Linked DNA regions of Pseudonocardia sp. HH130630-07. The protein of the gene in region 1 interacts with the protein of each later gene in a pairwise test. Links are inferred from orthologs where the notes say so. Each region holds a gene or a part of one and is shown on either strand. Other genes may lie near its edges. The genes, in order: rlmN and ftsZ.

Region 1 (7,237 bases):
CCGGACGAGTCCAACGTCGTCGGGAACGTCGGCTACGCGCCGGCCCCGACCGGCGTCGACGGGCTGTCCTCGGGCTGGCTCTACTCGTGGGCGCTCGCGATCCCGAAGACGACCGCCGAGAAGGGGCCGGAGCAGGTCGACGCGACCTGGAAGTTCCTGTCCTGGATGACCTCCAAGCCCTACCAGAAGATGGTGGGCGAGGACCTCGGCTGGACATCGGTGCCGCCCGGTGCCCGGCAGTCGACCTACGACATCCCGGAGTACGCCGCGGCGTCGCAGGCCTACGGCCCGCAGACGCAGGCCGCGATCAACGCGGCCAACCAGGACCGTCCCACCCGGGACCCGGTCCCCTACACCGGCCTGCAGTTCGTCGGGATCCCGGAGTTCCAGGACCTCGGGACGCGGGTCAGCCAGCAGATCTCGGCGGCGATCGCCGGGCAGCAGACCGTCGACGAGGCGCTGGAAGAGGCCCAGCAGTACGCCCAGACCGTCGGTGAGAGCTACCAGCAGCGAGGAGCGGGCCAGTGACGGTGACCGAGACCCCACCACAGGCGCCGCCGGACCGGCCCGGCGCCGGCGCCGCGGCCGCCCGGCGGGACGGCTGGATCCGCCGCGCCCCGCTGCTCCCGGCGCTGATCTTCACGATCATCGTCACCCAGCTGCCGTTCCTGGTGACCATCTGGTACTCGCTGCAGTCCTGGAACCTGGTCAACCCCGGTAGCCAGCGGTTCGTGTGGTTCACCAACTACGCGACCGTGTTCACCGACTCGCAGTTCCGCGGCGTCGCCCTCAACTCGATCCTGCTGACGCTGGGCGCCGTCGCCATCGCCATGGTCATCGGCCTGGCCATCGCGCTGCTGCTCAACCGGGCGTTCGTCGGCCGGGGGATCGTCCGCACCCTGATCATCACGCCGTTCCTGATCACGCCGGTCGCCGGTGCGCTGCTCTGGAAGTCGGTGCTGTTCGACCCGACCTACGGTCTGGTCAACTTCGTGCTCGGCCCGTTCGGCGCCGGTCAGACCGACTGGGTGTCCACCTTCCCGCGGGCCGCGGTGATCATCGCGCTGGTCTGGCAGTGGACGCCGTTCATGATGCTGCTGATCCTGGCCGGGCTCGGCTCCCAGCCGCAGGAGGTCCTCGAGGCCGCCCGGATGGACGGCGCGACCGGGTTCGCGGTGTTCCGCGAGGTCACGCTGCCGCACCTGCAGCGGTTCATCGAGCTGGGCGTCGTCCTCGGCGCGATCTACCTGGTCAACACGTTCGACACGATCTACATGATGACCCAGGGCGGGCCCGGGACGGCGTCGGCGAACCTGCCGTTCTACATCTACCAGCGCGCGTTCCTGGGCTTCGACATCGGTGAGTCCGCCGCGATGGGCGTGGTCACCGTGGTGGCGACGATCATCATCGCGACGCTGGCCCTGCGGCTGATCTTCCGCAGCTTCTCCGCGGCCGAGGAGGCCTGATGAGCACCGACACCACGGCCACCAGTACGGCCGCCACCGCGGCACCGGTCACGCCGGCCCGGCCGAAGGGCCGCGCGACCGGGACACTGCTCACGGTGCTGGCCTGGATCGTCGGCATCGGGTTCTTCTTCCCGGTGCTGTGGATGGTCATGACGGCCTTCAAGACCGAGGCCCAGGCCGTCACCATCCCGCCGACGGTGTTCTTCGCGCCGACGTTCGACAACTTCGCCGAGGTCTTCTCCGGCGGCGTCGGGCCCTACCTGCTCAACTCGCTGTTCGCGACGGTCGCGTCCACCGTGCTGGTACTGGTGCTGGGCACCCCGGCGGCGTTCGCGCTGTCGCTGCGGCCGGTGAAGAAGACCCAGGACGTGCTGTTCTTCTTCATCTCCACCAAGATGCTGCCGGTCGTCGCCGCGATCGTCCCGATCTACGTGGTCGTGAACTACATGGGCGCGCTGGACAACATCTGGACCCTGATCGTGCTCTACACGGCGATGAACCTGCCGATCGCGGTCTGGATGATGCGCTCGTTCTTCCAGGAGGTCCCGAAGGAGCTCCTGGAGGCCGCGAGCATGGACGGTGCCTCGCTGTGGCGGTCGCTGCGCGAGGTCGTCCTGCCGGTCATCTCGCCCGGCATCGCCGCCACGTCGCTGATCTGCATGATCTTCGCCTGGAACGAGTTCTTCTTCGCGGTGAACCTCACCGCGTCCCGGGCCGCGACCGTCCCGGTCTACCTGGTCGGGTTCATCACCTCCGAGGGCCTGTACTTCGCCAGCCTGTGCGCCGCGGCCACCGTCGCCGCGCTGCCCGTGGTCGTGATCGGCTGGATCGCCCAGAACAAGCTCGTGCAGGGCCTGTCCTTCGGTGCCGTCAAGTGACCCGGACGACCGGCCAGCACATCGACAAGCTCAACCAGCAGAAGGAGGCCCGCCGTGGCTGACGTGGTGTTCGACCAGGCGAGCCGGATCTACACCCCGGGCGCCAAGCCGGCCGTGGACCGGCTGGACCTGACCGTGGAGGACGGCGAGTTCGTCGTGCTCGTCGGGCCGTCCGGGTCCGGGAAGTCCACCGCGCTGCGGATGCTCGCCGGGCTCGAGGAGATCGACGGCGGCGCCATCCGGATCGACGGCGAGAACATGGTCGGGGTCCCGTCCCGCGACCGCGACATCGCCATGGTGTTCCAGAACTACGCGCTCTACCCGAACAAGACGGTCGGCGAGAACATGGCGTTCCCGCTGAAGATGGCCGGGGTGGACAAGGCCGAGCGCGACGTCAAGGTCAAGGAGGCGGCCGAGATCCTCGGGCTGACCGACTACCTCGACCGCAAGCCGCGCGCCCTGTCCGGCGGTCAGCGCCAGCGGGTCGCGATGGGCCGCGCGATCGTCCGCGAGCCCCGGGTGTTCCTCATGGACGAGCCGCTGTCCAACCTGGACGCGAAGATGCGCGTGCAGACCCGTACCGAGATCGCCGCCCTGCAGCGCCGGCTCGGTGTCACCACCGTCTACGTCACCCACGACCAGGTCGAGGCCATGACGATGGGTGACCGGGTCGCGCTGCTCGCCGACGGCAAGCTCCAGCAGTTCGCCACCCCCGCCGACCTCTACGACCGGCCGCAGAACGCGTTCGTCGCCGGGTTCATCGGCTCACCGGCGATGAACCTGTTCACCGTCGCGGTCACCGAGCGCGGGGTCACCCTGGCCGGGCACGAGATCGCCCTGCCCCAGGACGTCCGGGCCGCGATCGGCGCCCACCAGCTCACCCGGGTGACCCTGGGCATCCGGCCCGAGCAGTGGAGCGTCGCCGCCGACGGCCACGAGGGCATCCCGGCCCGGGTCGACGTCGTCGAGGAGCTGGGCTCGGACGCCTACCTCTACGGCACGCTGGCCGAGACCTCCGGGGACCTGTCGGCGACCGCGTCGCTGGTCGGGTCCGGCGAGGACCGGGTCGTCGTCCGCACCGGCGGGCGGTCCGGGGCCCGGCGTGGCGACCGGGTCGCGCTCACCCCCTCGGTGGACAACCTGCACCTGTTCCACCCCCAGTCGGGCGACCGGCTCTGACACCGGCTGCCCGGCGGGAATGCCCTCCCGCCGGGCAGGGGGCCACCGCCGCCCCTGCCCCGGGCCCGGCCGGGCGGCGGTGGCCGGAGGAGCGGGTCAGCCGGAGTGCGAGGCGGCGAGCTGGCCGCAGGCGGCGTCGATCTCCTGGCCGCGGGTGTCGCGCACCGTGCAGGCCACCCCGGCGGCGCGGACCCGGCGCACGAACTCCTCCTCGACCGGCTTCGGCGACGCGTCCCACTCGCTGCCCGGGGTCGGGTTCAGCGGGATGAGGTTGACGTGCACCCGGGACGTGCCGATCCGCTGCCGGAGCACCTTCCCGAGCAGGTCGGCCCGCCACGGCTGGTCGTTGACGTCACGGATCAGCGCGTACTCGATGGACAGCCGGCGGCCCGTCGTCGTGGCGTAGCGGCGCCCGGCGTCGAGGACCTCGGAGACCTTCCACCGGTTGTTCACCGGGACCAGGGTGTCGCGCAGCTCGTCGTCCGGGCAGTGCAGGGAGATCGCCAGGGTCACCGGGATCCCCTCCTCGCGCAGCCGGTCGATCGCCGGGACCAGGCCCACGGTGGACACGGTGACCCCGCGCGCGGAGATGCCGAGGCCGTCGGGTGCCGGGTCGGTGATCCGGCGGACGGCGGCCACCACCCGCTTGTAGTTCGCCAGCGGCTCGCCCATCCCCATGAAGACGACGTTCGACAGCCGGGTCGGCTCGTCGAGCAGGCCGTCCCGGGCCGCCGCGGCGGCCATCCGCACCTGGTCGACGATCTCGCCGGTGGACAGGTTCCGCTGCAGGCCGCCCTGGCCGGTGGCGCAGAACGGGCACGCCATGCCGCACCCGGCCTGGCTGGAGACGCAGACCGTCGCCCGGTCCGGGTAGCGCATCAGCACGGACTCGGCGAGCACGCCGTCGTGGCCGCGCCACAGCGTCTTGCGGGTGGCTCCGCCGTCACAGGACTTCTCGGTGAGCGGGGTGACCAGCGCCGGCAGCAGCGCGCCCAGCTTGGCCCGTGCGTCGGCGTTCAGGTCGGTCATCGCCTCGGGGTCGGCGGTCAGCCGGCCGAAGTAGTGTCGGGCGAGCTGGTCGACCCGGAACCGGGGCAGCCCCAGTTCGGCCGCGACGGCGGCACGGTCGGCCGGGGCGACGTCGGCGAGATGGCGGGGCGGCGTGCCGCGGCGGGGGGCGTCGAAGACGAGCGGAAGGCTGGACATGGCACCCAACAGTGTGCCAGCCGCGCTCAGCGCACTCCGGGCAGGCGCAGGTTGTACCGCCGCGACAGGGTCGCGCCGAGATCGTGGAGGATGCCGAGCCGGCGCATCGCGGAGATCCACAGGACCAGCCCGGCGCCGATCCCGATCACCGGTTGCGACGAGCCGGTGCCCTGCCCCTCGTAGGACAGCGCCAGGTACGCCCCGAACGCGGCGAGCAGCAGCACCAGGCCGCCGGTGGCGACCAGGGTGCGCTCCTCCAGCACCGTGGAGGCCAGGATCAGCAGGACGCCGACCAGGGCCGCGGACAGCGCCGTCGCCAGCTCGCCCCAGCTCACCAGGGCGAGCAGCGTCGGCAGCAGCACGATCCCGGCGACCCCGACCAGGATCAGCCGCTGCATCCGCCGCTTGCGCTCGGGATGCAGGGTCACCGCCGTCGCCGCGTTGCGGCGCCGGACGATCCACAGGTAGGCGGTGAGGAACACCCCGAGCGCGACGAGGACGGTCGCCAGGCCGCCGCCGAGGCCACCCGCACCCACGGTCCAGGCCAGGAGTCCGAGCACGATCTCGAGGCTCGGCGCGGGTACACCGAGCGAGGGTTGGCGCATCGTGTACGGCATGCACCCACGGTAGCGACACCGCTCGCCCGTTCGCCGCCACTCCCCCGGGCCCGGTGAGCGGTGTCCTGCGGAGCTCAGGTGGCGGATCGGGTGCGGTCCGTGCACGACCGGGGAGTCCGACGGCCGCGAATCGGACATCGTGGGACGCTGGGGGCGGCCGACGCCGGGATCCGTCCCGATCCGGCCCGACGGGTGCGGCCCCCGAACGCCCACCCGGGACACCACCACCCAGCGGGCCCGCGTGGCCCGCCCTCCCCGAGGAGCGCGATGACCCTCCCCGAACGGACAGTTCCCACCTCAGACGCCGAGAACGCCGAGCCCACCGCCCCGCGCGGCGGCCCGGCCTTCGGCCGCCGCGCCGCGTTCGCCGGCGCCGGAGCCGTCGCCGTCGGTGCGGTCGCGGCCTGCGGCGGTGGCGGCACCACCGACGACGCCGGCGGTCAGCAGGAGGCCGGGGACGCCCCGCAGGGCGCACCCGGCACCGCGCTCGGCCCGGCGTCGGAGGTCCCGGTCGGTGGCGGGAAGATCTACGCCGACCAGCAGGTCGTGGTGACCCAGGCCGCCGCCGGCCAGTACACCGGGCTGTCGGCCGTCTGCCCGCACCAGGGCTGTGCGGTCGCCTCGATCGCCGAGGGCCAGATCGTCTGCCCCTGCCACAACAGCCGGTTCGGTCTCGACGGCGCCGTGCTGCAGGGACCGGCCCAGGAGCCGCTGCAGCAGCGTCCGGTGACCGTCGCCGACGGGTCGATCACCCTCTCCTGACCGCATCCGCCCGCCGCGGGGCTCAGGGCAGGACGAGCCCCGCGGCCCGGGTTCGGGTGTGCAGCCGGTAGCCGACCGGGACGGTCAGGCCCGCGACGTCGTCGATGGCCCGGCGGGCGGTCCGCGCCGAGAACTCGATGCGCAGCACCTCTTCGAGGTCGGCCCGCTCGGCGAACCGCCAGGTGGAGCGCACCCGGCGCAGGGTGAACCCGTGGGCGGCGAAGAACCGGTCCACCGCGGGCGGGTCGTAGCGCGGCAGGTCGGCGCGCAGCCAGGTCCCGTAGGGCCGGGCGGTGAAGTCCAGGTCGACGACGGCGAGCACCCCGCCCGGCCGCAGCACCCGCTCGGCCTCGGCCAGCCCCGGCTCGCATCCCGGGCCGAAGAAGTACGCCGTCCGGGCGTGCACCAGGTCGGCCGAGCCGTCCGGCAGCGGCAACCGCTCCGCACCGGCCGCGACCACCGAGATGCGGTCGTCACCGGCGCACCGCCGCCGGGCCCGTTCGACCAGCGGCGGATGCGGCTCGACGCCGACGACACTGCGCGCCCGCTCGGCGAAGTGCGGCAGGTGGAAGCCGTCGCCGCAGCCGATGTCGACGACGTCGGCGCCGTCCCAGTCCCCGGTCTGCTCGCGCAGCGCGGCCCAGAGGGCGCCGTCGGCGTCCTGCGCCCGGTTCTCGGTCTCGTAGACCTCGGGCCAGTTCCAGATGTTCGGGCTCGGGATGGCCGGGCCGGGGCGGCGCTGCCCGCCGAACCCGGCGAAGCTGCGCATCACCCGGCCGGGACGACGATCCCGAGCACCGCCCACGCGACGAACGCGGTCGGCAGCAGCGAGTCCATCCGGTCGAGCAGCCCGCCGTGGCCGGGCAGCAGCGTGCCCATGTCCTTGATGCCGATGTCCCGCTTGACCAGGGACTCGACGAGATCTCCGAGGGTGGCCGTGGCGACCAGCAGGGCGCCGACCAGGGTGCCCCAGTACCAGGCCTCGCCGAAGAACAGCGCCACGCAGAGCGACCCGGCGATCATCCCGGCGATCTGGGAGCCCGCGAAGCCCTCCCAGGACTTCTTCGGGCTGATCGTCGGCGCCATCGGGTGCCGGCCGGCCACGACCCCGGCCGCGTAGCCGCCGACG
Region 2 (7,267 bases), 4.2 Mb from region 1 along the record:
GCCGCGCAGCGGGCGCGCGCCGCCCGTGCACCGCACCGGCGGCGCCGGGTGGTCGCGGTGCTCGCCGTCGCCGCGGTCGTGCTGCTGGGGCTCTCCGCGGCCGGCTGGTGGGCGCTGGGCCGGTACGGCCCCGGCGTCGCCGCGGTCGAGGTCACCGGTGCGCGGCAGATCTCGGACCGGGACGTCGCCGACGCCGCGGGTGTCGACCCGGGGACGCCGCTCGCCGCCGTCGACACCGACGCCGTCGTGGCGCGGGTGTCGGCGCTGCCCGGGGTCGCGACCGTGGACGTCGACCGGTCCTGGCCGGACACCCTCGTCGTCGCCGTGACCGAGCGGACCCCGGCGGCGCTGGCCGACACACCCGACGGGCGGATGCTGGTCGACGTGAGCGGTTTCCCGTACCGGCCCGCGCCGCCGGAGGTCCGGCTGCCGGTCCTGACCCTCCCCACGGTGGCGCCGGACGACCCGGCGACGCTCGCCGCGGTCGGGGTGCTGCGGGCGCTGCCGCCGCCGGTGCGGGACCAGGTGGAGAGCCTCGGCCCGGGCGCCGGTGGATCGACCTTCGAGCTGGTCCTGACCGAGGGCCGCCGGGTGCTGTGGGGACCGTGGGGCGACCCGGCGACGACCGCACGGCGGGCCGCGGTGCTCGGGCCGCTGCTGGGGCGCGAGGGGGCCGTGTACGACGTCTCCAGCCCCGACCTGGTGACCGTCCGTCCGGGCTGAGCCCGGACACGAACGGGCACCCCGTACCGGTGACCGGCGGTCGTACGGTCGGCCGCGGCCGGTCCGGTCCACCGGGACGGCGGGCCCGTGCCGTGCGTTCCCGGCGGACGGTGACCGGGCGACGACGGTCCGCTTTTCACGTGACCGGAACCGCGAACCACCCGACCGGGGTGTTGTCGGCCCGCGGCGCGCCTGCTGGACCCGGGCCGTCGTTGCGACCTAGCGTTCGTACCGAAGGCCCGGGGCACCCGGAGCTTGACCCACCGAACCCCCCGGACCCCGAGCGAGACGGAAGGTGCCGCACATGACGCCCCCGCACAACTACCTGGCCGTGATCAAGGTCGTCGGCATCGGTGGCGGCGGCGTGAACGCCGTCAACCGCATGATCGAGGTCGGCCTCAAGGGCGTGGAGTTCATCGCGGTGAACACCGACGCCCAGGCGCTGCTGATGTCCGACGCCGACGTCAAGCTCGACATCGGCCGTGAACTCACCCGGGGTCTCGGCGCCGGCGCCAACCCCGAGGTCGGCGGCAAGGCCGCGGAGGACCACGCGGAGGAGATCGAGGAGGTCCTCAAGGGGGCCGACATGGTCTTCGTCACCGCGGGCGAGGGCGGCGGCACCGGCACCGGCGGCGCCCCGGTCGTCGCGTCGATTGCACGCAAGCTCGGCGCGCTGACCATCGGCGTCGTCACCCGCCCCTTCACCTTCGAGGGGCGCCGGCGCGCCGGCCAGGCCGAGGAGGGCATCCAGGGCCTGCGCAACGAGTGCGACACGCTCATCGTCATCCCGAACGACCGGCTGCTGCAGCTCGGCGACGTCGGGGTCTCGCTGATGGACGCCTTCCGCTCCGCCGACGAGGTGCTCCTCTCCGGTGTCCAGGGCATCACGAACCTGATCACCACCCCCGGCCTGATCAACCTGGACTTCGCGGACGTGAAGTCGGTGATGTCCGGTGCGGGCTCCGCGCTGATGGGCATCGGCTCCGCCCGCGGCGAGGGCCGGGCCGTGCAGGCCGCCGAGAAGGCGATCAACTCCCCGCTGCTGGAGGCGTCGATGGACGGCGCGCAGGGGGTGCTGCTGTCGATCGCGGGTGGCTCGGACCTCGGCCTGTTCGAGATCCACGAGTCGGCCTCGCTCGTGCAGGAGGCCGCCCACCCCGAGGCGAACATCATCTTCGGCACCGTGATCGACGACTCGCTCGGCGACGAGGTGCGCATCACCGTGATAGCGGCCGGCTTCGAGGGCGGCACGCCCACGCACAAGAAGCTGGAGCCCGCGGTGTTCCGCCAGGGTGCCCAGCGGGCCGCCGAGCCCGCACCGGCCCAGCAGCCCGCCGCGCCGGCACCGGCCCAGCAGCCCGCCGCGCCGCAGGTCCCGGCCACCGGCCAGGCCCGGCCGCCGGTCCAGCCGGAGGTCTCGGCCCCGCGCGGCCCCGTCGCCGACCGGACCGCACCGCACCTGCCGGCGTCGGTCCCGGCCACCGAGCGGACCGGCGTGCTGCCCCCGGCCCAGCCGGGTGCACCCGCGCCGCGGCAGCCGGAGCTGCGTGCCGAGCCGCCCGCGCCGGCCCACGACACGGCGCCCGGGCACCTGTCCGCGCCCCCGGCGCAGCCCGCGCCCGGTGCCGCGCGGCCGATGGCCGCCCCGGACCCGGTCGAGGACGAGGTGGACGTCCCGCCGTTCATGCGCCGCTGACCCGCGGTGCCCACCGGCGCGACACCGTCCGGACCGCGCATCCGCCGGGTCATGACGACCCGCGCCGGTGGCCGGTCCGCCGGGCCGTTCACCAGTTTCAACCTCTCCCGCGGCGTCGGTGACGACCCGGGTGCGGTCACCGCGAACCGGGCCCGGATCGTGCGCGAGCTCGGGCTCTCGGGCCTGGTGTTCCTCACCCAGGTTCACGGCACCGGGGTCGCGGTGCTCCGCGAACCACCCCGGGCCCGCCCCGGTACCGGCGGGGTGGCCGCGGACGTCCCGGACACCGACGCGGTCGTCACCGACGTCCCGCTGCTGGGTATCGCCGTGCTCGCCGCGGACTGCGTCCCGGTGCTGCTGGGCGACCCTGTGGCCGGTGTCGTCGGTGCCGCGCACGCCGGTCGGGTCGGTGCCGCGTCCGGTGTCCTGGACGCCGTCGTCGGGGAGATGGCCGCGCTCGGTGCGGAGCCCGGGCGGCTGGAGGTGCTGCTCGGCCCGGCCGTCTGCGGCCGCTGCTACGAGGTGCCCGCCGCGATGCGCGCCGAGGTCGAGGCCGTCCTGCCGGGCAGTGCGTCGACCACCCGTACCGGCACGGCCGGGCTCGACCTGCGGGCCGGGCTCACCCGGCGGCTGGCCGCGCTCGGTGTGACGAAGGTCGGCACCGACCCGCGCTGCACGATCGAGGACCCGGACCTGTTCAGCCACCGCCGGGAGGGGCGGTGCGGGCGGCAGGCCGCGATCACCTGGCTCGATCCCCGGGGTGCTCGCGACGGCGCCGCCGGCGCGGCACGATGACGGTGTGCCCGACGTCAATCCGCCCGACCGCACCGCCGAACTAGCCGAACGGTTGGGTACCGTTCGGGGCCGCCTCGACGCGGCCTGCCGGGCCGCGGGCCGCGACCCGGCGGAGGTCGCACTACTGGCGGTCACCAAGACCGTGCCCGCCGTCGACGTCGCCGATCTGGTCGACCTGGGTCTGACCGCGTTCGCCGAGAACCGGGCGCAGGAGGCGGCGGCGAAGGCCGCCGAGGTCGCCCGGCTCCGGCCGGACGCGGCCCTGCACTGGCACTTCGTGGGTGGCCTGCAGCGCAACAAGGTGCGCGCGGTGCTCCCGTGGGTGACGCGGATCGAGTCCGTCGACTCCGAGCGGCTGGCCAGGGCGATCGACAAGGAGGTCGCGAGGAGCCGGGACCGCGGCGAGCGGGACGGGCCGCTCCCGGTGCTCGTCCAGTACAGCGTGGACGGTGACCCCGAGCGCGGCGGTGTGCCCGACTCCGGGCTCGACGAGCTGACCGACCTGGTCGCGGGGCTGGCGGGGCTGGAACTGGCCGGCCTGATGGCCGTCGCACCGCTGGACCGGTCGCCGGACGCGGCGTTCGCCGCGATCGCCGGAGCGGCCCGGAGGACCCGCGAACGGCACCCCGGGGCGACCGTGCTGTCGGCCGGGATGAGCGGAGATCTCGAGGCCGCGGTCGATCACGGATCGACCGCGGTGCGTGTCGGTACGGCTCTTGTGGGGGAGCGACGGATAACCTCCGAGTAATCGCTGGTCGTTGCGGGTAAGGAGCCATCGGCGAGACCGTCGCCAGAACGCGGGGTGCGCCTGGCCGCGCACGGAGTCGAGCAGTACTGCGAGGGGACAGCGGATGAGCGCGATGTACCGGCTGAAGGCGTACTTCGGCATGGTCCCGGCCGATGAGATGGACTACGTGGACGAGCCGGACCACTACCGGGGCGGCCACGAGCAGCACGCCGGCCCGCGTGGCGACCGTTGGTCCTCCGGGGGAGGGCGGTTCGCCGACCCGGACGGCTACGACGACGACCGGTACGAGGGCTCCGGGAGCTACCAGGACGGATGGGGCGCCCGTGCGACACGGGAACCGCTCCGTGCGCCGCGCGCCGTGCGGCACGATCCTCGCGGTGAGCGGGACGCCGGTCCGCTGCCCAGCCCGATCGGTGGTGGCGCGGGAGCGGCCGTCCGCGGGGCGCTCGCGATGGACCCGGACGCCCTGCGCGGCCCGGCCCGGGAGGACCGGCGCGAGGAGCGACCGGCCCCGCTGGCGGCCGCCCCGGCGCCGTCGACGGTGCCGGAGCAGCGCGACCGCACGGCCGCCGGACCGGCGTCGATCACGACGCTGCACCCCCGCAGCTACAACGAGGCCCGCACGATCGGCGAGCGGTACCGGGACGGCGTGCCGGTCATCATGAACCTCACCGACCTCGACGGTGCCGCCGCGAAACGCCTGGTGGACTTCGCCGCCGGGCTGGCCTTCGCGCTGCGCGGCTCGATCGACAAGGTCACCGACCGGGTGTTCCTTCTCACCCCCGCCGACGTGGACGTCTCCGCGGACGACGCGCGGAGGCTCGCCGAGCGCGGAGCTTTCCGACAGGATTGAGCCGTGTCCACCGCGATCGGCTTCCTCGTCTACTACGTCCTGTTCTTCTTCTGGCTGCTGCTCGCGGCCCGGATCGTCGTCGAGATGGTCCGGTCGTTCGCGCGCCAGTGGCGACCCGCCGGGGCCCCCGCGGTGGCGCTCGAGGTCGTCTTCACCGTGACTGACCCTCCGGTCAAGTTGTTGCGGAGAGTAATTCCTGTGGTCCGTATCGGAGGCGTCGGACTGGACCTGTCGATTATGGTGCTGGTGCTGGCGGTGTTCATCGTGATGAGCATCGCCAGATCACAGCTCCTGGGATGAGCCCCAGTCACCCAGGAGTGCCGCCGAGGACCGCATGAGGTGATCCGATGCCGCTGACGCCCGCCGACGTGCACAACGTCGCGTTCAGCAAACCCCCGATCGGGAAACGGGGGTACAACGAGGACGAGGTCGACGCCTTCCTCGATCTGGTCGAGGCCGAGCTGGCCCGCCTGATCGGCGAGAACGACGACCTCCGCGACCAGGTCGCGCAGCTGGAGCAGCGCCTCGGCGATGCCGAGGCCGACCTGGAGGAGGCCCGTAGCCAGCCGGCTCCGGCCCAGACCCAGGCGCTGCAGGCCTCGCCGTCGCCGATGGGCCGTGGCGTGGGTGCTCCCGCGCCGCAGCTGGCCGGTGCCGTGGCCGCCGCCGACGCCGACGGTGGCGACCACCACGTGCAGGCCGCCAAGGTCCTGGGCCTCGCCCAGGAGATGGCCGACCGGCTGACCGCGGAGGCCAAGAACGAGGCCGACACGATGCTGTCGGACGCCCGGACCAAGTCCGAGCAGCTGCTCTCCGACGCCCGGACGAAGGCCGACGGCCTGGTCAACGACGCGCGTTCGCGTGCCGAGACCATGCTGAACGACGCCAGGACCCGGGCCGAGACGCTCGAGCGCCAGTCCCGGGACAAGGCCGCCGGCCTGGTCAGCGAGGCCGAGCGCAAGCAGAACGAGATCATGGGCGCGATCCAGCGCGACAAGTCCGTGCTCGAGAAGAAGATCGACGAGCTGCGGACCTTCGAGCGGGAGTACCGCACCAGGCTCAAGACCTACCTGGAGTCGCAGCTCCGTGACCTGGAAGGTCGTGGGTCGGCCGCTCCGTCGGACGGCTCCGGTGGTGGCACCCGGTTGAGTTCGAACGGTGGCTACGCCGCGTCCGGGTACGGCCAGCGGGCCGACACCGGGAGCTGACACCGGGTCCGGAGCAATCCGGGCACGACCGACGACGACGGGGTAGCGGACGGGTGCCGCTGCCGAAAGACGGAGTTCGCCGATGTTGGTGCTGGTCCTGATCCTCGTGGTCATCGCGCTGGTGCTGCTGCTCGCAGGATGGTTCCTGCACGTGGTGGCGCTGGCCTGGACCTCGGTGGCCATCAGCCTGATCGCAGGGCTCGCCCTGCTCTACGACTGGTGGCAGACCCGGTCCGCCGTGCGCGCCGGGGATCGCCGGGACACGGCGCAGGGTGCTCCGGCGGGGAACAACCCGTACGAGCACCCGCCGGCCGAGGCGCACTACGGCTCCGACCCGGAGCCGGCCACGCAGGTCCTGCCGGTCGTGCGGCCGCAGCAGCCCGCCGTGGGCCAGCAGGTCCCCGGCGGCGGTGCAGCGGCGGACAACGCGGCCGACGCGACGATCCAGATACCGTTCGTGCGGCCGCCCGGCTCAGCGGGGGCACCGCCCGTCGCTTCCCGTTCGAGTGGATCTCAGTCACCCTCCGTGACCGAATCCGGCGGGGACGGCACGGAAGGATCGACCGGGGGTCACCCCGCAGGCGCTCCCAGTGCGCCGGCGGCCGACGGTGGCCCGGAGCACCGGGACGATGCGGGTCGTGGCGGCGACCCGACGAGGACCGGGGACCCGGGCGGTGCGGTTCCGGCCGACGGACCCGCCGCGGCGGACGAGTCCACCGCCGGGCGGCGCGAGAACGGTGGCCCCGGGACGGGCGGGCCCGAGCGGTCCGCCGACCCCGCGGTCACGGGCGCGGCCGGTGCGACGGTCGTGGGTCTCGCGGCCGGCGGATCCGACCGGTCGCCGGACGCAGTCCGGTCCGGCGCCGACGACGGGCCGGGAACCGGTGGTGCCGACGCCACCCGGGCCGTGCAGACGGGATCACCGGCCGGTGCGACCGGCCGGGTCGAGGCCGCGACCACGGCCGTGCCGGCCGCGGGCGGCATGCCGGTCACCGGGAACGGGGCGGAGCAGCCGCCGGTGTCGTCCGGTGAGCCCGCCGGAGCAGGTGCCACCACCGCGCTCGGTGCCGCAGGCGCCGCGGGCGCCGACGCGGGCGTTCCCCCGGGCGGTGACGCCGCGGTGGACGCAGCGCAGGACGGTGCGGAGGCACCGGAGGAACCACGGGACCCGACGCTGGCGAACCTCGTCGCCCGGCTCCCGGACGAGGTGCTCGTCATCGACGAACACCCCCGCTACCACGTGG

The links.
Region 2: the proteins of rlmN (region 1) and ftsZ interact in binary tests that used the Escherichia coli proteins (3 or more experiments, as listed by UniProt). The link is inferred for Pseudonocardia sp. HH130630-07 from one-to-one orthologs.

Annotation. Positions count from the first base shown.
Region 1 is NZ_CP013854.1:4,343,746-4,350,982, reverse strand. Bases 2,675-5,567 are described here. They hold rlmN (23S rRNA (adenine(2503)-C(2))-methyltransferase RlmN), read right to left. Parts: upstream 4,730-5,567; coding sequence 3,620-4,729; downstream 2,675-3,619. Other genes in these bases: AFB00_RS20590 (hypothetical protein), read right to left, coding at 4,756-5,346; AFB00_RS20600 (ABC transporter ATP-binding protein), read left to right, coding at 2,675-3,523. Outside these bases: AFB00_RS20615 (ABC transporter substrate-binding protein), read left to right, coding at 1-528; AFB00_RS20610 (carbohydrate ABC transporter permease), read left to right, coding at 525-1,466; AFB00_RS20605 (carbohydrate ABC transporter permease), read left to right, coding at 1,466-2,344; more of AFB00_RS20600, read left to right, coding at 2,399-2,674; AFB00_RS20585 (Rieske (2Fe-2S) protein), read left to right, coding at 5,614-6,108; AFB00_RS20580 (class I SAM-dependent methyltransferase), read right to left, coding at 6,131-6,877; AFB00_RS20575 (phosphatidate cytidylyltransferase), read right to left, coding at 6,877-7,237.
Region 2 is NZ_CP013854.1:142,728-149,994, reverse strand. What follows is about bases 301-3,223. They hold ftsZ (cell division protein FtsZ), read left to right. Parts: upstream 301-1,027; coding sequence 1,028-2,419; downstream 2,420-3,223. Other genes in these bases: AFB00_RS00690 (YggS family pyridoxal phosphate-dependent enzyme), read left to right, coding at 3,219-3,223; pgeF (peptidoglycan editing factor PgeF), read left to right, coding at 2,471-3,214; AFB00_RS00705 (cell division protein FtsQ/DivIB), read left to right, coding at 301-723. Outside these bases: more of AFB00_RS00705, read left to right, coding at 1-300; more of AFB00_RS00690, read left to right, coding at 3,224-3,962; AFB00_RS00685 (cell division protein SepF), read left to right, coding at 4,066-4,815; AFB00_RS00680 (YggT family protein), read left to right, coding at 4,819-5,115; DivIVA-like cell division protein Wag31, read left to right, coding at 5,163-6,023; AFB00_RS00670 (hypothetical protein), read left to right, coding at 6,106-7,267. UniProt on the Escherichia coli protein: Essential cell division protein that forms a contractile ring structure (Z ring) at the future cell division site. The regulation of the ring assembly controls the timing and the location of cell division.